DNA from 2 places in the Citricoccus parietis genome. Region 2 is predicted to be linked to the other one. Evidence: predicted binding sites of a transcription regulator. Region 2 holds the regulator's gene; the other holds the start of a gene.
What was found. Region 2 encodes LexA, which represses DNA repair genes until DNA is damaged. Its sites were predicted from a motif close to TCGAACANNTGTTCGA; they were not measured.
Positions count from the first base shown of each region.

Region 1: the regulator LexA is predicted to act here: its motif matches at 2,933-2,948, upstream of ACFFIO_RS00450 (DUF6504 family protein).

Region 1 is NZ_JBHLWH010000001.1:95,723-103,549, reverse strand. It holds gene ACFFIO_RS00470 (ABC transporter substrate-binding protein) at 1-699, opposite strand, end outside; gene ACFFIO_RS00465 (GntR family transcriptional regulator) at 844-1,539, shown strand; gene ACFFIO_RS00460 (hypothetical protein) at 1,741-1,911, shown strand; gene ACFFIO_RS00455 (SOS response-associated peptidase) at 1,973-2,800, shown strand; gene ACFFIO_RS00450 (DUF6504 family protein) at 3,163-3,492, shown strand; gene ACFFIO_RS00445 (DNA polymerase III subunit alpha) at 3,492-7,295, shown strand; gene ACFFIO_RS00440 (SRPBCC family protein) at 7,292-7,813, shown strand; gene ACFFIO_RS00435 (dihydrofolate reductase family protein) at 7,795-7,827, opposite strand, start outside.
Region 2 is NZ_JBHLWH010000027.1:155,500-163,326, forward strand. It holds gene ACFFIO_RS09800 (Ig-like domain-containing protein) at 1-4,011, opposite strand, end outside; gene ACFFIO_RS09805 (LysM peptidoglycan-binding domain-containing protein) at 4,122-4,481, opposite strand; gene lexA (transcriptional repressor LexA) at 4,692-5,435, shown strand; gene ACFFIO_RS09815 (hypothetical protein) at 5,441-6,337, shown strand; gene ACFFIO_RS09820 (ATP-dependent DNA helicase) at 6,334-7,827, opposite strand, start outside.

The sequences.
Region 1 (7,827 bases), on a different contig from region 2:
AGTGCCTGACTCCTTCTGGCTCTCCAGGACCACCTCTCCACCGTTCTCCAGCACGGCACCCATAAAGGGCTGGCCGACGCAGATGGCGTCAACGGTGCCGCTCTCCAGCTGGCCGGGCATATCCGGGAACGCCAGCTCAATGAAGTTGACGCCGTTGGGATCCCCACCGTCGAGACGAACCGACTCGCGAATGCCCAGTTCCAGCGCTCCCTGGAGGCTATTGACCGCGACCGTCTTGCCGACGAGGTCCTTCGCTGATTGGATTCCCTCATCAGGCATCGCGACCACCGCCGAGGTGTCGTTGTTCGCCGGACCGTCTTTGCCGTAGCCGGCGATGATGGTGACGTCGAGTCCCTTGGAAAATGCTTGCATCACTGAAACGGGGTTTCCGACCGCCACGTCGATGGAGCGGGTCATGACCGCCGGGAGTAGCTCTGCACCGCCCTGGCTCATCGATGTCTGGACATCAAGACCGTGCTTTTCAAAGATTCCCTCATCCTTCGCGACCTCGAGGCCCGCGAAGGTCGCCCCTGGAAAGATGCCGAGGGTGATCGATGCAAGACCGGCCTGTCCTTGCTGCGACTCGCCCTCTCCAGAGGTGCCGCTGCCGGTTGAGGGCTCGGAACCACTGGCACAACCGGCCAAAAGACCGACCAGGACGAGACCGGAAGTAGCGAATGCACGAGTTCGGCGTCGCATGGTGCTCCTCTTCATCGCGGGGTAGGTCTTACTTGACCCAGAGACGGTTCGTAGTCCCAAGATCCACAATAGTGACCAGACTCACTTAGTCAACCCATAATTTATTTTGACCCGTGAAATGCATTCGCGTGGTTTAATGGCGCTATGACCTCAACAAAGATCCGCATGAATGGCGGCAAGACGCACGAGGTGATCCGGGCAGAGATCATCAGCGGCCAGTGGGTACCGGGTGAGCGCATACAGCCAGCCGTGTTGGCTGAGCGCTATGGCGTGAGCACGACGAGGATTCGTGAGGCGCTGACGCGTCTTGCGGGCGAGGGCTTCGCCACGATGGAGCCGAACAAAGGCTTCTTTGCTCCGGTACTTTCGTTGGAAGAGCTCAGGGACCAAACGGAACTTCGGTGCAGGGCAGAGGAACTCGGCATCGAACTCGCGTTGGCCCGGGGTGACCTTGCCTGGGAGTCACAGTTGACAGCTATCCACCATCAGTTGTCGCGGACTCCCCGTCGTGGACCCCATGACCCTTTGCACGTGGCCGACGACTGGGAGGGCGTTCACCAGGAGTTTCACCGGACGCTTCTCGAACCCTGCAAGGTGCCCGCCCTCCTCGAGCTGTCACGTCGCCTCAGCGATTCGACCCAGCTCTACCGACGATGGGCGGCCCCGACGACGGCCGCCAGCGAGCGGAATGTGGAAGCCGAGCACCAGGCGATACTCGACGCGGCACTTGCTCGCGACGCCAAGCTGGCCGCTGACCTCCTTCGAAGTCACTATGAGAGGACCATGGACGTCGTCCTTCGCTCGGGTCTGGCGGAGACGGCCACCCTGCCGCAAGTTTGACCTGGCCTCAGGAGCCTGAACACTGTTCCGATCGAGAATGCCACCACCGTAGTCCTGTGGTTTTGTGACAGTTGCTGCGATTTTCGACCGCAATTGATCCGACTGGATTGCTGACGGTGCAACCAGGTGTGGTGAGCGTTCGTCCTTGCCTGGCCGCCGGAATAGACGATGCCGTGGCGCAGCAGCAGCTTGCTCCCGTTGTTGGCGGACGTTGTTGACACGGTCGCTGACCACGCGTGGTATCAGATGCGGTTCGGGCATGGAGTCCAGCAGTGCGCGGACATCTGGCGGTCCAAGTCCAAGAACGTCGCCGAGGACTGCCACGAGAACCCTGAGGGCTGGGCCTGCGGCAACCCCTTCGTTGAAGAATGACCATCGAAAACTGATCCCCGGCGGTTGACCACCCGACGAGGTACTGCGGCAGACTGAAGCCATGTGTGGACGGTATGTGATGGCCAGGGCCGTCGGTGACCTGGTGGCGGACTCGGGTGCGGACCTCGACGAGGAACTGGTGCTGCCGCCGAGCTGGAATGTGGCGCCCACCGATGATGTGGCCGTGGTGCTGGAACGTGCCGTGCCGACGTCGGGCTCCGAGGCCGGAACGCGCCGGGAGATCCACGTGGCCCGGTGGGGTTTGGTCCCGCCGTGGGCCACGGACCTGTCCGTCGGTTCGAGGGCGTTCAACGCGCGGTCTGAGACCGTCACGGAGAAGCCGACGTTCCGCTCCGCGGTGAAGGCCCGCCGCTGTGCGGTCCCCGTGGACGGTTACTACGAATGGCTCAAACCGGACACGGGCGCTCCTAGGTCTGCGAAGAAGCGTCCCTTCTACGTCCACTCCGCAGACGGCTCGCCGACCTACTTCGCGGGACTCTATGAGTGGTGGAAGGACGAATCCGTGCCGGAGGGTGACCCGGGGCGGTGGCTGCTGAGCTGCACCATCCTCACGGGGCCCTCGCCCGATGCCGCTGACCTCGAATCTGCCCGGTGGGACGGTGTGAACCAGGTGGGGCTCGACACGCTCGAGCAGCTGGGTGGACTGCACGACCGGCTCCCGCTGCCCCTGGACCGGGACACCCTGGACGCCTGGTTGGATCCCGTGAAGCTCCCGTCCGCGGAGGCGGCCGAGGCTCTGGTGGCTCAGGTGCGGGAACAGGCCTATCGGACCGCGTCCGCCTGGACTCTGGATGAGGTGGGCACTGCTGTCGGCAACGTCCGCAACAACGGTCCGGAGCTCATCGAACCCCTGGAGTCCCTCCTCTGACGGCTGGGGTTTCCCAGCTCTAGCCAGCCTCCGTTCCACATCCATGGGGCCACGTCAGCCCCGGATTCGTGCACCGATCCTGCCCCGGGTCCCTATCGTGTCCAGGCCCTGCCCTAGCCTCATTCTTGGTGTTAGAACACGTGTTCGAATACCATGGTGGGGTGCGGCCGGGACTTCCCGTCGGCCGTTTCACTTCCCACCGCCCCACCGGACAGCCCCGGCTTCGGGCCCGCCGTTCCTTCCCAGACGGCAGGGCACGACGCCGGCCCGGGCTGCTCCCGGACGAACCCGCCGGCCACGTGCCGGAGGGCGGAAAAACGGCATGAGAAGTCACGACGAGAACAGGGCAGGAATCACGTCCCATGGGAATCTTCACTCAATCGGTCGCCGTTGGATGCACCACGGCAGGGGCCCCGGAACGCCTGGAGTGGAACGGCCGGATCTACGTACTGGCGGCCCAGCCGGTGCGCTGGTACGAGCGGCGCAAGTGGTGGACCGAGGAGCGCCGGGCCGAGCGAGGCCGCGGTGCCGGTCTGGTGGACCACGAGGTCTGGCGGGTCCAGGTGCGCCTGGAGAAGGCACGCAACGCACCATTGCTGACCTTGGACCTCTCCCACCATGTCGACTCCGGCCGCTGGCGGCTGGTCCGCATCCATGACGGCGCCGCCGTGCGCCTCAGGGAGAGCGCTTGATGGGCGCCGCCCCGGGCTTTCCGCATCTGCACGTGGCCAGTGCCTTCAGTTCCCATTACGGGGTGTCCTGGCCCGCTGAGCTGGCCGCAGCCGCCGCCGCGGACGGTGCGGAGGTACTGGCCTGTACTGACCGGGATGGGCTCTACGGCACGGCCAAGCATGTCAGCGCCTGCCTGGAGCAGGGACTGGACCCGGTGCTCGGGGTGGACCTGGCGGTGCGCTGGGGGAACCAGGGCGGTACGCCCCCGTCCGGCACGCCGCACCCCGGCACGGTGCACGGCGCCTCCGCCGGCCGCGTGGTGGTGCTGGCCCGAGGAGGCACGCAGGGCACCGGCTACCGGGCCCTCGTCCGGCTCATCTCGGCCGCGCACGCCCACACCGCGGGTGGCTCTGCCGGGGGAACGCCGTACGTCACGATGGCCGAACTGGCCGATTGGTCCGCCGGCAGGCACCACGGTGCCCCGCCGGAACTGTTCGTGCTGCTGGGGCCGGGATCCGACGTCGGGAGGCTGATGGCCGCGCGCAAGTACACGGCCGGCCGGGCGCTGCTGCGCCAGTGGAAGGCCACACTGCCCGCCGGATCCCTGCGGGTGGAGGTGGTCTGCCATCTCTCTGCGCCGGGGGCGAAGCTGTCAGCCGCCCACGCCGTGAAGATGCTGCGCGCCGCACGGGAGACCAAGGTGCCGGCGGTGCTGACCAACGCGGTGCGCTATGCGACGCCGGACGGGGCCGCCACTGCGGACGTCCTCGACGCCGCCCGGGCCCTGAGCTCCCTCGAGGCCCTCACCGACCTGCAGCCCAACGGGCAGGGCTGGCTGAAGCCCGCGGGATCCATGCACCAGATCGCCCTGGAGATCTGTCAGGCGGCGGGGTCCGGGACGGAGGGGCGGGCCGGCGGCAGTGCCGAGGGGGTCACGGCCCTGTTGGATGACACCCATGCCCTCGCCGATGCCTGCCGCATGGACCCCGGTCCGGACCTGGGCTGGCGGCAGCCCACCGTGCCGGAGGCCTCGGTCATCGGGATCACCGGGGACCCGGTCAGAGCGCTGCGGGACCGCACTCTTGGCAGGGTTGCCGACCGCTTCCCGGGCCTCTATACCGGGACCCGCTTTGCGTCGTCGACCGCCGGTCAGGACCTGGAGAAGCGGTTGGAGCAGGAGCTGGGCATCATCAACCGGCTCGGCTTCGCCAGCTACTTCCTGACCGTGGCCGAGGTGGTGGAGATGATCGAGAAGATGGGGGTGCGGGTCTCGGCACGCGGATCCGGGGCCTCGTCGCTGGTCAACTATCTGTTGCGGATCTCGAACGTGGACCCCATGCGGCACGAGCTGATCTTCGAACGCTTCCTCTCCAACGACCGCTCGACCCTGCCGGACATCGACATCGACGTGGAATCGGCCCGCCGTCACGACGTCTACCATGCGATGTTCGAGCGTTTCGGTGCTGAACGCACCACGCTCATGAGCATGCAGAACGGCTACCGAGCCCGAGGAGCGGTGCGTGACGCCGGGATGGCGCTCGGCATGGAACCGGGGCAGGTGGATACGATCGCCAAGCAACTGTGGCGGTTCTCGGCGTCGAGCTTCCGTGAGGCCATGGACCGGATGCCGGAGTTGCGCGGTTTCGCGGAGCAGGTCGAAACCGGCCGGGCCGCCGGACAGGAGCAATTGGACCTGCTGGTGGACCTCACCGAGCGACTGGACCGGCTGCCGCGGCACATCGCCATGCACCCGTGTGGGGTGATCCTCGGAGACGCCACCCTGCTGGACCGGACGCCGCTGCAGCCCTCCGGGATCGACCTGCCGATGAGTCAGTTCGACAAGCACGACATGGATCCCATGGGCATGCTCAAGCTCGACGTGCTTGGCGTGAGGATGCAGTCGACCATCGCCTACACCCTGGCCGAGATTGAGCGGACCACGGGGAGGACGGTGGACCTCGAGCAGGTGCCCTTCGATGACGAGCCGACCTTCGAACTGATCCGGACCACGCACACCTTGGGCATCTTCCAGATCGAGTCACCGGGCCAACGTGAGCTGATCGGGAAGATGGCGCCCGTGGAATTCAATGACCTGACCATCGATATCTCGTTGTTCCGGCCCGGGCCCATGCAGTCGGACATGGTGCGGCCCTTCCTCGAACAGCGCCACGGTTTCTCCCAGGCACGGTATCCCCACCCGGACCTGGAACCCGTGTTGGCCGAGACACACGGGGTGACGGTGTTCCATGAGCAGGTGCTGCGGACCTTCAACGTGATGACCGGCTGCGGGTTGGCCCAGGCGGATGAGTTCCGCCGTCAGATCGGCGGCCCCCAAGAAGGGGTGGTGGAGGAGTTCTTCCGGTCGGCGGCACTGGCGAAGGGCTACCCGCCGAAGGTCGTCGACGAGGTCTGGGGGACGCTGCACGCCTTCGGCTCCTTCGGCTTCTGCAAGGCCCACGGTGCCGCGTTCGCCGTTCCCACCTACCACTCGGCGTGGCTCAAGACCCACCACCCCGAGGCGTTCCTGGCCGGGATCTTCGAGCACGATCCCGGCATGTACCCCCGCCGACTGATGATCGCCGAGGCCCGCCGCATGGGCATCCCGGTGCTGCCCGTGGACATCAACGCCTCCACCGATCGGTTCAGGCTCGAGTGGGTGCCCGGCCATCCTGAGATTCCCGACGCCGGCGCCGCGTCCTTCTCGGAGAACGCGCCGGCCGCTGGGAGCCGGCCGGACGGCGTCGGGCCGGGGAATGCTGCAGGGCGCTGGGGGATCCGGCTCGCACTGAACGCGCTGTCTGGGCTGAGCGAGACGGAGATCAAGAGGATCGTGGCGGGGCAACCCTATGCCTCGCTGGCCGATGTGCGGGACCGGGCCCGACCGACCCGGAGGAACCTCGAGCGGCTGGCTCAGCTCGGTGCGCTGGACTGCCTCCTTCCGCCGGGCGGGGCCTCGCGCACGGACCTGGTGCACCATCTGGAACTGCAGCACGGCGGGCAGGCGGAAGGGCTGTCGGGGCGGAGGAAGCGGTCCGGGGGGCGCCAGGTCGACGGTCAGCTCTCCCTGGAGTTGCCTGATACCGAGGCAGCGGCGATCGTGCCGATGTTCCCGGAGCCCAGTCGGGACCAACGGGTGCGGACCGAGCTCGATCTGACCGCCATGGACACGACCGCCCACTTGATGGAGTCGCACCGGCCGTACCTGGAGGCGCTCGGGGTGACGGCGGCGGAGGACCTGCTCGGGTTGCGGTCACAGTCGCGGGTGCTGGTGGCCGGGGTGCGGGTGGCGACGCAGACCCCGCCCATGCGCAGCGGCAAACGCGTGGTGTTCATCTCCGTGGACGACGGAACGGGTTGCGTGGACGCCTCATTCTTCACGGAGGCCCAGCATGAGACCGGTGAGATGCTGTTCTCGGCCCGGCTGATGCTGATCGAGGGCACGACGCGACGGACCGGTCCCAAGGCCATCAGCCTGCAGGCCATTCGTGCCTGGGACCTGCACCGGCCCGAGTCCCTGCCTGATCCGGACCATCTGGAGGGCACGCGGGACGAATGGCGGGCCTGGCTGCGCCGGGACCGGACCCGGGCGGGTGCGCCACCTGCTCCGGTGCCGTGGGGTCCTGCTGCCTCATCAGCCGCCCAACAGCAGGAGACCGGTGGCTCGCGTCAGGTGGCGGGGGCCACCGCGCGGCGTCCCGACATCCCTCACCATGACACCGGGTCCTGGCCGGTCAAGGTGCGCGGCCCGGTGGGAGTTCCGGAGGGTGCCTCGGCGACGGGCGGAAACCGGTCTGCCCCAGAACGTGCGACGATCGGACCATGACGAGCACATTCACGGTGGTGACCCCGTCGTCGCACGCAGCCGAGCGGCTCTTCGAGCTCTCCCTGAGCATTGACGAGCATCTCGGATCGATGGCCGCCTCCGACGAACAGGCCATCGACGGCGTGACCTCGGGGCAGATCGGTCTCGGCGAGACCGTCACCTGGCGGGCCCGGCACTTCGGGATCTGGTTCACCATGACCTCCCAGATCACCGAACATGACCGTCCCCGTCGGTTCGTCGACGAGCAGATCACCGGCCCCTTCCGCTCCTTCCGCCACGTCCACGACTTCTCGAGTGAGGTCCACGGATCCGCGGGAGCCGGACTCGCAACGGCCGGGGGAACCGCTCAGAGGGCGAGCACCATGACGGATACGATCACCGTGACGTCGCCTCTCTTCGGACGCCTGGCCGAAGGGCTGATCCTGGTGCCCTACCTCCGCCGGCTGATCCGGCAGCGCAACCGGCATCTGTTAGCCGTTCTTGACGCCGAAGCCACGGCTCAACGCCAGAAGAAGTGATGCTCCATCCCACT
Region 2 (7,827 bases):
TTCGGCCGCGAACTCGCCGCTGACCTGACCGCGGGAGAAGGTCAGTTCGTCGCCGTCGGGATCCGAGGCCAGCGGGCTGAGGTCCAGGGTCACGGGGTCGCCGCCCTGCTCGATCTGCAACGAGCTGGACTGCACCGTCGGCGGATTGTTCTCGTCCGGACGCGGCTCGACGGTGATGGGGATGGACAGCGTGGACACCAGCCCGTTCGGGTCCGAGCCATCCTCGCCATCCGTCACGGTCACGTTGACCGACGCACCACCGGCATAGTCGGCCGGAGCCGTGAACCGGACCTCGGTGGCCGATCGCACGGTGAACGCGGCGGACGCGGGGGTGGCGGACGCCGAGCTGTCGTCGGTCAGCCGCGGCGTGCGGCCGTCACGGACACCGATGTGATCGGTCAGGTCCACGCGGAGGTCCTCACCGGCCACCACGCGCAGCGGTTCGGTGGTGGTCAGCCACGGCGCGCGGTGGTCATTGCCCGGCACGAGGATGAAGGCACGGCCCACCCCGCCGTCCACGTCCGTCACCGTGTACATGATGACCTGTGCCGCCGGCTGCACGGGGACGACCACGTTGGTGCCCTCCACACGGGCACCGGCCGCCTGGGCGGCCTCGTCCACGCCGAGCTCGAGGTCCTCCACGGCGCCATCGGGGTCCTCGTCGTTGTCCAGGACCGAGACGGAGATCTGCTCCCGACCGTCGATCTCCTCGACCCCAACGAGGTCGTCGCGGGCGATGGGCGGCATGAGCGGGGCTTCCTCATCCACGCGGATGGAGAGGTTGGCCGTAGCGGTGGCGCCGGCGGGGTCGGCGATGGTGTAGCCGATGTTGAGGAAACCCTCGGTCTCCGGGGTGACGACGCGGACCCGTCCGTCCACGATGTCCACCGGCACCTCCGGCTGGCTGGGGGCGAATCGGTCCTGCACCAGGGTCACCTGATCGCCGTCGGGATCGGCGTCGTTGGCCAGGACGTTCGTGGTGAAGGTGCGCCCGGGCCGGACCTCGACCGAGTCGTCCAAGGCGACCGGCGGATGGTTCGTGCTCAGCGGCTGAGCGATCCCGATGGTCACGGTGCCGGTGGCCCGCGCGCCCAGCCGGTCCACGATCGAGTAGGTGAAGTGGTCAGAACCAGTGGCGGCACTGGAGGCGGTGTACACCAGCCGACCCTTCTCCATGCGTACGGAACCCTGGGTGGGTGGCGACTGCACGCCCTCCAGGGTCACGGAGTCTCCGTCCGGATCGATCCCGTCCAACGGGATCGGCACCGCCACGGCTTCTCCGGAGAGCACGCGGGCGGACACGGAGAGGGGCACCGGCGGGTTGTTGGACTCTCGATCCATCGGCACCATGGTGATCTCCACGGTGGCCGAGGCCGCCTGCCCGTCCGGGGCACGCACCGTGTAGGCGAGAGTGGCCCGCCCTGGCTCACTGCCGGCGCGGAACCTGACCTTTCCATCGGAGACGAAACCGATCCCGCGGCCTTCGGCGACCTGGCGGTCGAGTTCCGGCTTCAGGCTCAGTTCTTCCTGGTTGGGGTGGGTGTCATTGGCCAGGACGTCGATGGTGACCACATCACCGACGCGGACGTTCGCCGCATCCGCGACGGCGATGGGCGGCTGCATGACCTCCGGTTCCGGCAGCGGCACCACGGTGACCTGACCCTCGGAGGTGCCCTGGGCGTTCGACACTGAATAGGAGAAGGTGGCGGGACCGGTCATCCCGCCGGTGTCCACCACCCGGATGTGGTTGAAGTCCTCGACGGCCAGTTTCAACGGGGCCGGCACCCCGGACTCGGTCGTGGCATCCTGGACCCCCTGCACCACGAGCACGCCTCCGGTCGGGTCGGTGTCATTGCCCAGGACGTTGACGAGGGTCTGACCGCCCGCCGGCAACAGCGCGATGTCACGCACGGCCACCGGCAGTCCGGAGCTCTCCTCACTCTCCACGACGTCCACGCGGATCAACCCGGGGGCGGAGTCGTACTCGTTCGCCGCCAGATACTCGACGTAGTAGGTGTCGGCGACATCCGAGGACCACTGCACCGATCCCCCGGCGGCCGAGTAGTCGATCTCCGCATTCTCTACAGCAGCCACTTGGGCGAGGCGCAGTTGGCCGCCCAGTGGATCGGTGTCGTTCTCGAGCGGGTAGAACGTGATCTCCTGCCCCGCCTGGACGGTGACGTGGTCTGCCTGGGTGATCGGCGGATGGACAGATCCGCGTTCGAGGACCTCGATCTGCACCGTGCCCGTGGTGGTCTCGCGCCCGTCGGTCACGGAGACCTGGATGTCCCGGCGTCCGGCTTCGCCGGTGTTGTCTTGGTACGTGAGCTGGCCGTCCGGACGGGTGCGCACGGTGTCCGGCTCCTCTGCCAGGGCGCCCACGAGCTGGAGGTCGTCACCGTCCGGGTCGATCCAGTCGGTCAGGACCTGGCTCGTCACAGATTCTCCGGCCGGCACGCGCAGCACCGCCTTGCGCTCCTGGGTGGGCCCCCGATTCTCACTGTCCGGCACCACCTGCAGAGAGATCTGAGCCGTATCCGTGCCACCACGCCCGTCGTTGGCCACATAGGACACCTCGGACCGGCCGCTCGCGGATTTCGGGACGACGACCTGCAACCCGATGCCGTCGATGATCTCCTGCACCGTGCCCACTGAGGGCTGGTCACCCTCGAGGGAGACCGTCAGGACATCACCGTCCGGGTCGGAGTCATTGAACAGGACGGGCAATTGCGTGGTCCGCCCGGGCCGCACGCCGAAACTGTCATCCTCCGCCACGGGCGGCCTGTTCTCCTCCTGCCGCTCCGGCAGAGCGGTCTCCTGGGTGACCTCGTCGGATTCCTCCTCCGTCTCCTCGCCCTCGCCCTGGGGCGGTTCGAGGTCGTCCCAGTTGGCGACCACCTTCATCTGGTCGAGGACCATCCAGTTGGTCCCGGACGTCGTGTCGTTGAGTACCACGACATCGCGGTTCACCCGGAAGACCAGCTCCGCGCCGGCCGTCAGCTCGGGGATGGGGACGATCTGATCCTGTTCTTCACCGTCACAGTCCTGCAGGTAGTGCCCGGTGACGGCCGAGGCGGCATGAAGGCAACCGGCTACCCGAACGGGGGCCGTTGCCGCCACACTGCCGTCAGCACCAGCGGGTGAGGTCGATCCGGCGGAGGCGTCCGTGGGAGGGACGATGCTCATGGCCTGAATGTCCCCGTTGGACAGAGCCACGGTGACCAGGTCCCGCTCGGTAGACAAAGCCACCTGGTCCACCTCAGGACCGGACGGCTGTGGCACCGCACCCACCAGCCGCTCATCCTGCACGGAGTGGCCTGGCCAGGACAGGGTGCCGGACTCAGGGTCCACCACCACCGGAACGTCGCCCACGGCCACCAGCTGCGGTTCCTGCATTCCGGACAACCCTTCGAGGCCGTCCTGGCGGGTCTCCACCAGGGCACCAGGCTGCTCGCCCTCGGCCGCGAAGCGAATCACGGTGTCCCGGCCGAGGTCCGCCACGAACACCTCGCCACCCACCGTGGTCGTCGACGTCACGGCTCCCTCGGCCTCGTAGAGCGGTTCGTCCGTCGAGACCTGGGGCGTCGGGTCCACCGTCCCCGCGTAGACGGCCCCCTCGGCGGGATTGCTGGCCGAGATGACGCCGGCGCCCAGCGCGAAATCCTGGGTGGCCGGCATCATGACCTGGTCGCCGGCGACCATGGCGGTGGTGTCAATGGAGGTCAAGGCGCCGGAGGCCGGGTCCAGCATGAGGGCGGTGGCATCCTCCTGGTGAAGTTCGAAGTCCTCCACCGGGGGCCGGAAACCACCGTCCAGGATGGTGGACTCGTGGTTCAGGTGGCCGACGTATCCCCCACTGTTGTGGGTGACCCAGATGCCGGCATCATGCAGGTCGAGGTCAGCCGTGTCGAAGCCGGGATAGAGGAAGGCACCAGTGGCCACGAGGGCACCGACGGCGGAGAAGGCCACCGGGGTCGCCACAGACTTCATCTGCTTGCGCTTGTTCCCCATGAGTGCCCCGTCATCAGCAGTTGATCCGCCTCACTACGGACCCAGGCCATCCTAGCGGCGGGCTGAAGGGAGTCGAATCCCCCGGCACTCCCTGCGGGGCCAGCGGAGACTCAGGCCCCAGCGGGGACGAACAACACCTGACCGGGCTGCAGGTCGCCACCGTCGAGGTCATTAAGTTCGCCGATGCGCAGGATGGCCTCGTTGCGGGGCGACTCGGGGGCCGTGCGCCCGGCGATGGCCCACAAGGTGTCGCCATAGTTCACCGTGACCGTCTCCACGTCCGCAGCCGGCTGGTCATCGGAGGCCGCCGCCGGAGCCATCCCGTGGGCGCCGAAGAAGACGGCGGCCACTGCGGCCAGGACCGCCAGAACGATGACGGGGAACCCCACGAAGAGGAAACGACCACGGCGGTTCAGGTGGAATCCGGCGGAGCCGGCCGTGCGGATCTGGACCGATGCTGCAGTGCTCATGCTCTTCTGCCTCTCCTCCCGGAACCCCGGGCCATCTAGAACGTGTGTTCGACTGCTTCGACGTCATGTCTAGCACGCCTGTTCGAAACATGCCAAGAAAAATTCGAACATATCTTTGAATCGAGGGTGTGACTCCGGTACCGTCGGACCCAGCGACCAGCAAGAGACACTTCACCAAGACCGACGGACACGATAAGAACGGATGGTCGAATGGCCCCCCGGATTCCCACTCCCGCCCCGGACCCGCACCACGATCACGGCGTCCGGCCCCTCACCGATCGTCAGCGGATCATCCTCGGATCCATCCGCTCTGCGATCGCCGCACACGGGTATCCGCCGTCCATGCGGGAGATCGGAGATGCGGCCGGCTTGGCCTCGCTGTCATCGGTCACCCATCAACTGGGTCAGCTGGAGAAGCTCGGCTACATCCGCAAGGATCCGGGCCGCCCGCGGGCCATGGAGGTCCTGCTGGACGAGAACGGCCTGGCCCTCGTGGCCGAGTCCGCCGTCACGTCCCCCGAATCGGCAGCCACGCCGGAGGGGGCGGTGAGGACCCTGCACACCGGGGCCGCCGACGGTGATGCCGTCCCGGTCCCCCTGGTGGGCCGGATTGCCGCCGGTGGGCCGATCCTCGCCGACCAGCAGGTCGAGGACGTCATGACCCTGCCGCGTCAACTGACCGGCGAGGGGGAACTGTTCATGCTGAAGGTCTACGGCGATTCCATGGTCGATGCGGCCATCTGCGACGGCGACTGGGTGGTGGTGCGTCAGCAGAACAACGCACAGAACGGGGACATCGTCGCCGCGTTGCTGGACGACGAGGCCACCGTCAAGACCTTCCGGCAGCGGGATGGCCACACGTGGCTGCTGCCGCAGAACTCTGCGTATGAGCCCATCCTCGGCGACGAGGCGACGGTCATGGGCAAGGTCGTCACGGTACTCCGGGCGCTCTGAGCCCCATGAACCATCGGCCTCTGCCGCCGGGCGTCCGCGTGGCGGATGCCGAGGAGTTCGTCTACACCCACGGGCGGCTGCTCGAACGCCGCCGGGTGGACCTGCTGCTCCACGGCGGCGGCACCGAGGGTGTCCTGGCTGCCCTGGGGGCGTACCGCAATCCTGACGGTGGATTCGGTCACGGCCTCGAACCCGATGTGCAGTCACCGAAGAGTGAGGCGCTCTCCACGCTGACGGCTCTGGACCTCTTGGCCGGTTGGGATCTGGCCGAGCACCCCTGGGTTCGCTCTGGACTGGAATGGGTGGCCTCGACTTCCGGGCTGGACGGTTCCGTGCCGTTCGTCACCGAGGCCTCCCTCGAGTGGCCCCATGCACCGTGGGTCCAACCGGTTCCCGGCGGTTCGCACCTCACGTATGGCTTCGCCGCCGCAGCCCTGCTGACGGGGTTCGCGGGCGGGTGGGCTGAGGCCGCCTCGGACTGGTGCCGCCTCCGCTTGTCCCGGGCTGCGACTGCCGGCGACCTGCCCGCCTATGAGGCCAAGTACGCCCTGAGGTTCCTCGCTGCGGACGGCCTTCCCACGGGCTCGGTCGACAGCCCGATTCTGGCAGCCCTTCGTGAGCGGTTGTCCGCCAACGGCTCCCTCCCCGTGCAGGGTGGCGTTGAGGACGAGAGCATCCATGCGCTCGACCTGGTCCACCATCCTTGGACGGTCCCCTTCCCCTCGGACCTCTACGGCGGCCTGGTCCCTGCGGCCGTGATGTCCCGGGACCGCCGGTGGCTCGCATCCGCCCAGGAGCCCGATGGCGGATGGTCCGTGGACTGGCCGGCCTGGAGCCCGGCCCCCGGCATCGAATGGCGGGCCATTCGCACGGTCGGCGCCCTCGAGATGCTGATCCGCTAGTCAGCGGGACGGAGCCGCTCCAGCACGCCGCGGACCACGGAGGGATCGGCCGTCGGCCAGAAGTCCGGCAGGGTCGAACGCAGGAACGATCCGTACCGTTCCGTCGCGAGCCTGGAGTCGAGGACAGCCACCACACCGCGGTCCGTCGCGGTCCTGATGAGCCGGCCGGCGCCCTGCGCCAGGCGGACCGCCGCATGGGAGGCGGAGACCGCCATGAACCCGTTGCCGCCATGCCGGCTGATGTCTCTGGACCGCGCCGTGGACAGGGGATCGTCCGGTCGCGGGAACGGGATCCGATCGATGACCACCAGGCGGCAGGACTCGCCGGGTACGTCCACGCCCTGCCACAGGCTCATGGTCCCGAACAGACAGGTGTCCTCCTCCGTGGCGAACTGACGCACCAGGGCGGTCAGCGTGGTGTCGCCCTGGCACAGGATCGTGGGCTTCGGACCGAGCCGCGTGCGCATCTCGGCGGCAGCGTCCTCGGCGGCTCGTTTGGAGGAGAACAGGCACAGAGCGCCGCCGCCGGACGCCCTGAGCAGTGCCTCGAGTTCGTCATAGGCCTCGGGGGCAGCGAACCGACCCGGCTTCGGCAGATGCCGGGCCACGTAGAGCACACCCTGCCTCGGGTAGTCGAAGGGGCTGCCCACGTCCAGACCGGTCCAGGCCGGCGCCCCCTCGCCCATCAGGCCGAGGGATCCCGCCACCGGGTTGAACGACTCACCGATGGCCAGCGTGGCCGAGGTCAGCACGGTCGTGGCCTGGCCGAAGAGTCCCTCACGGAGTTTGCCGGCCACGGACAGCGGGGCCACGTAGAGCATCGGAGCCGCGGACTCGTCCCCGGGGATCCACCCGGTGCCGGGCTCGAAGTGGCCCGGACGGGACGCCCAGAGCACCTCGGGGTGACTGGTGTCCGGGGTGGTCTCCAGCATCCGCTCGGCCACGTCCAGGACGTCCTGCATCCGGGATCGGGCCATCTGACGCCCGCCGTCGGCCGCGGAGTCGGCACCTCCCCCGCTCGGCTTGGAATCACTGAGCCCCTGGCGGGCCGCATCACGGACAGCCTTCAGGGCGTTCTGCTGGACCTCGTCCGGCCCACGCGGTATCAGGCCCGTGGGGGTGGCGGTGAAGGCGGCGTCAAGGCCGGCGCCGGCCTGCACCAGGTCCTCCACGGCGATGGCCGTGTGCTTACGGGCCGAGGAGGCCGCGGCCTGCACGATGGCCCCGGAGAGCTGGCCGGTCACCGCCCCGGTCACGCGGTCCTGGAGTTCGTGGGCCTCGTCCACCACCACGGCCTCGAACTCGGGCAGCACCGCGAGTCCCTCGAAGGCGGCGATGGCGAGCATGGCGTGATTGGTGACCACCACGTCTGCCTCTCCGGCGTCCGCGCGCGCCCGCTCGGAGAAGCACTCGGCCGCCATCGGGCACTTCTGGGCGCCCAGGCAGTCCACCGCGGACACCGAGACCTGGCGCCACGCGCGGTCGGTGAC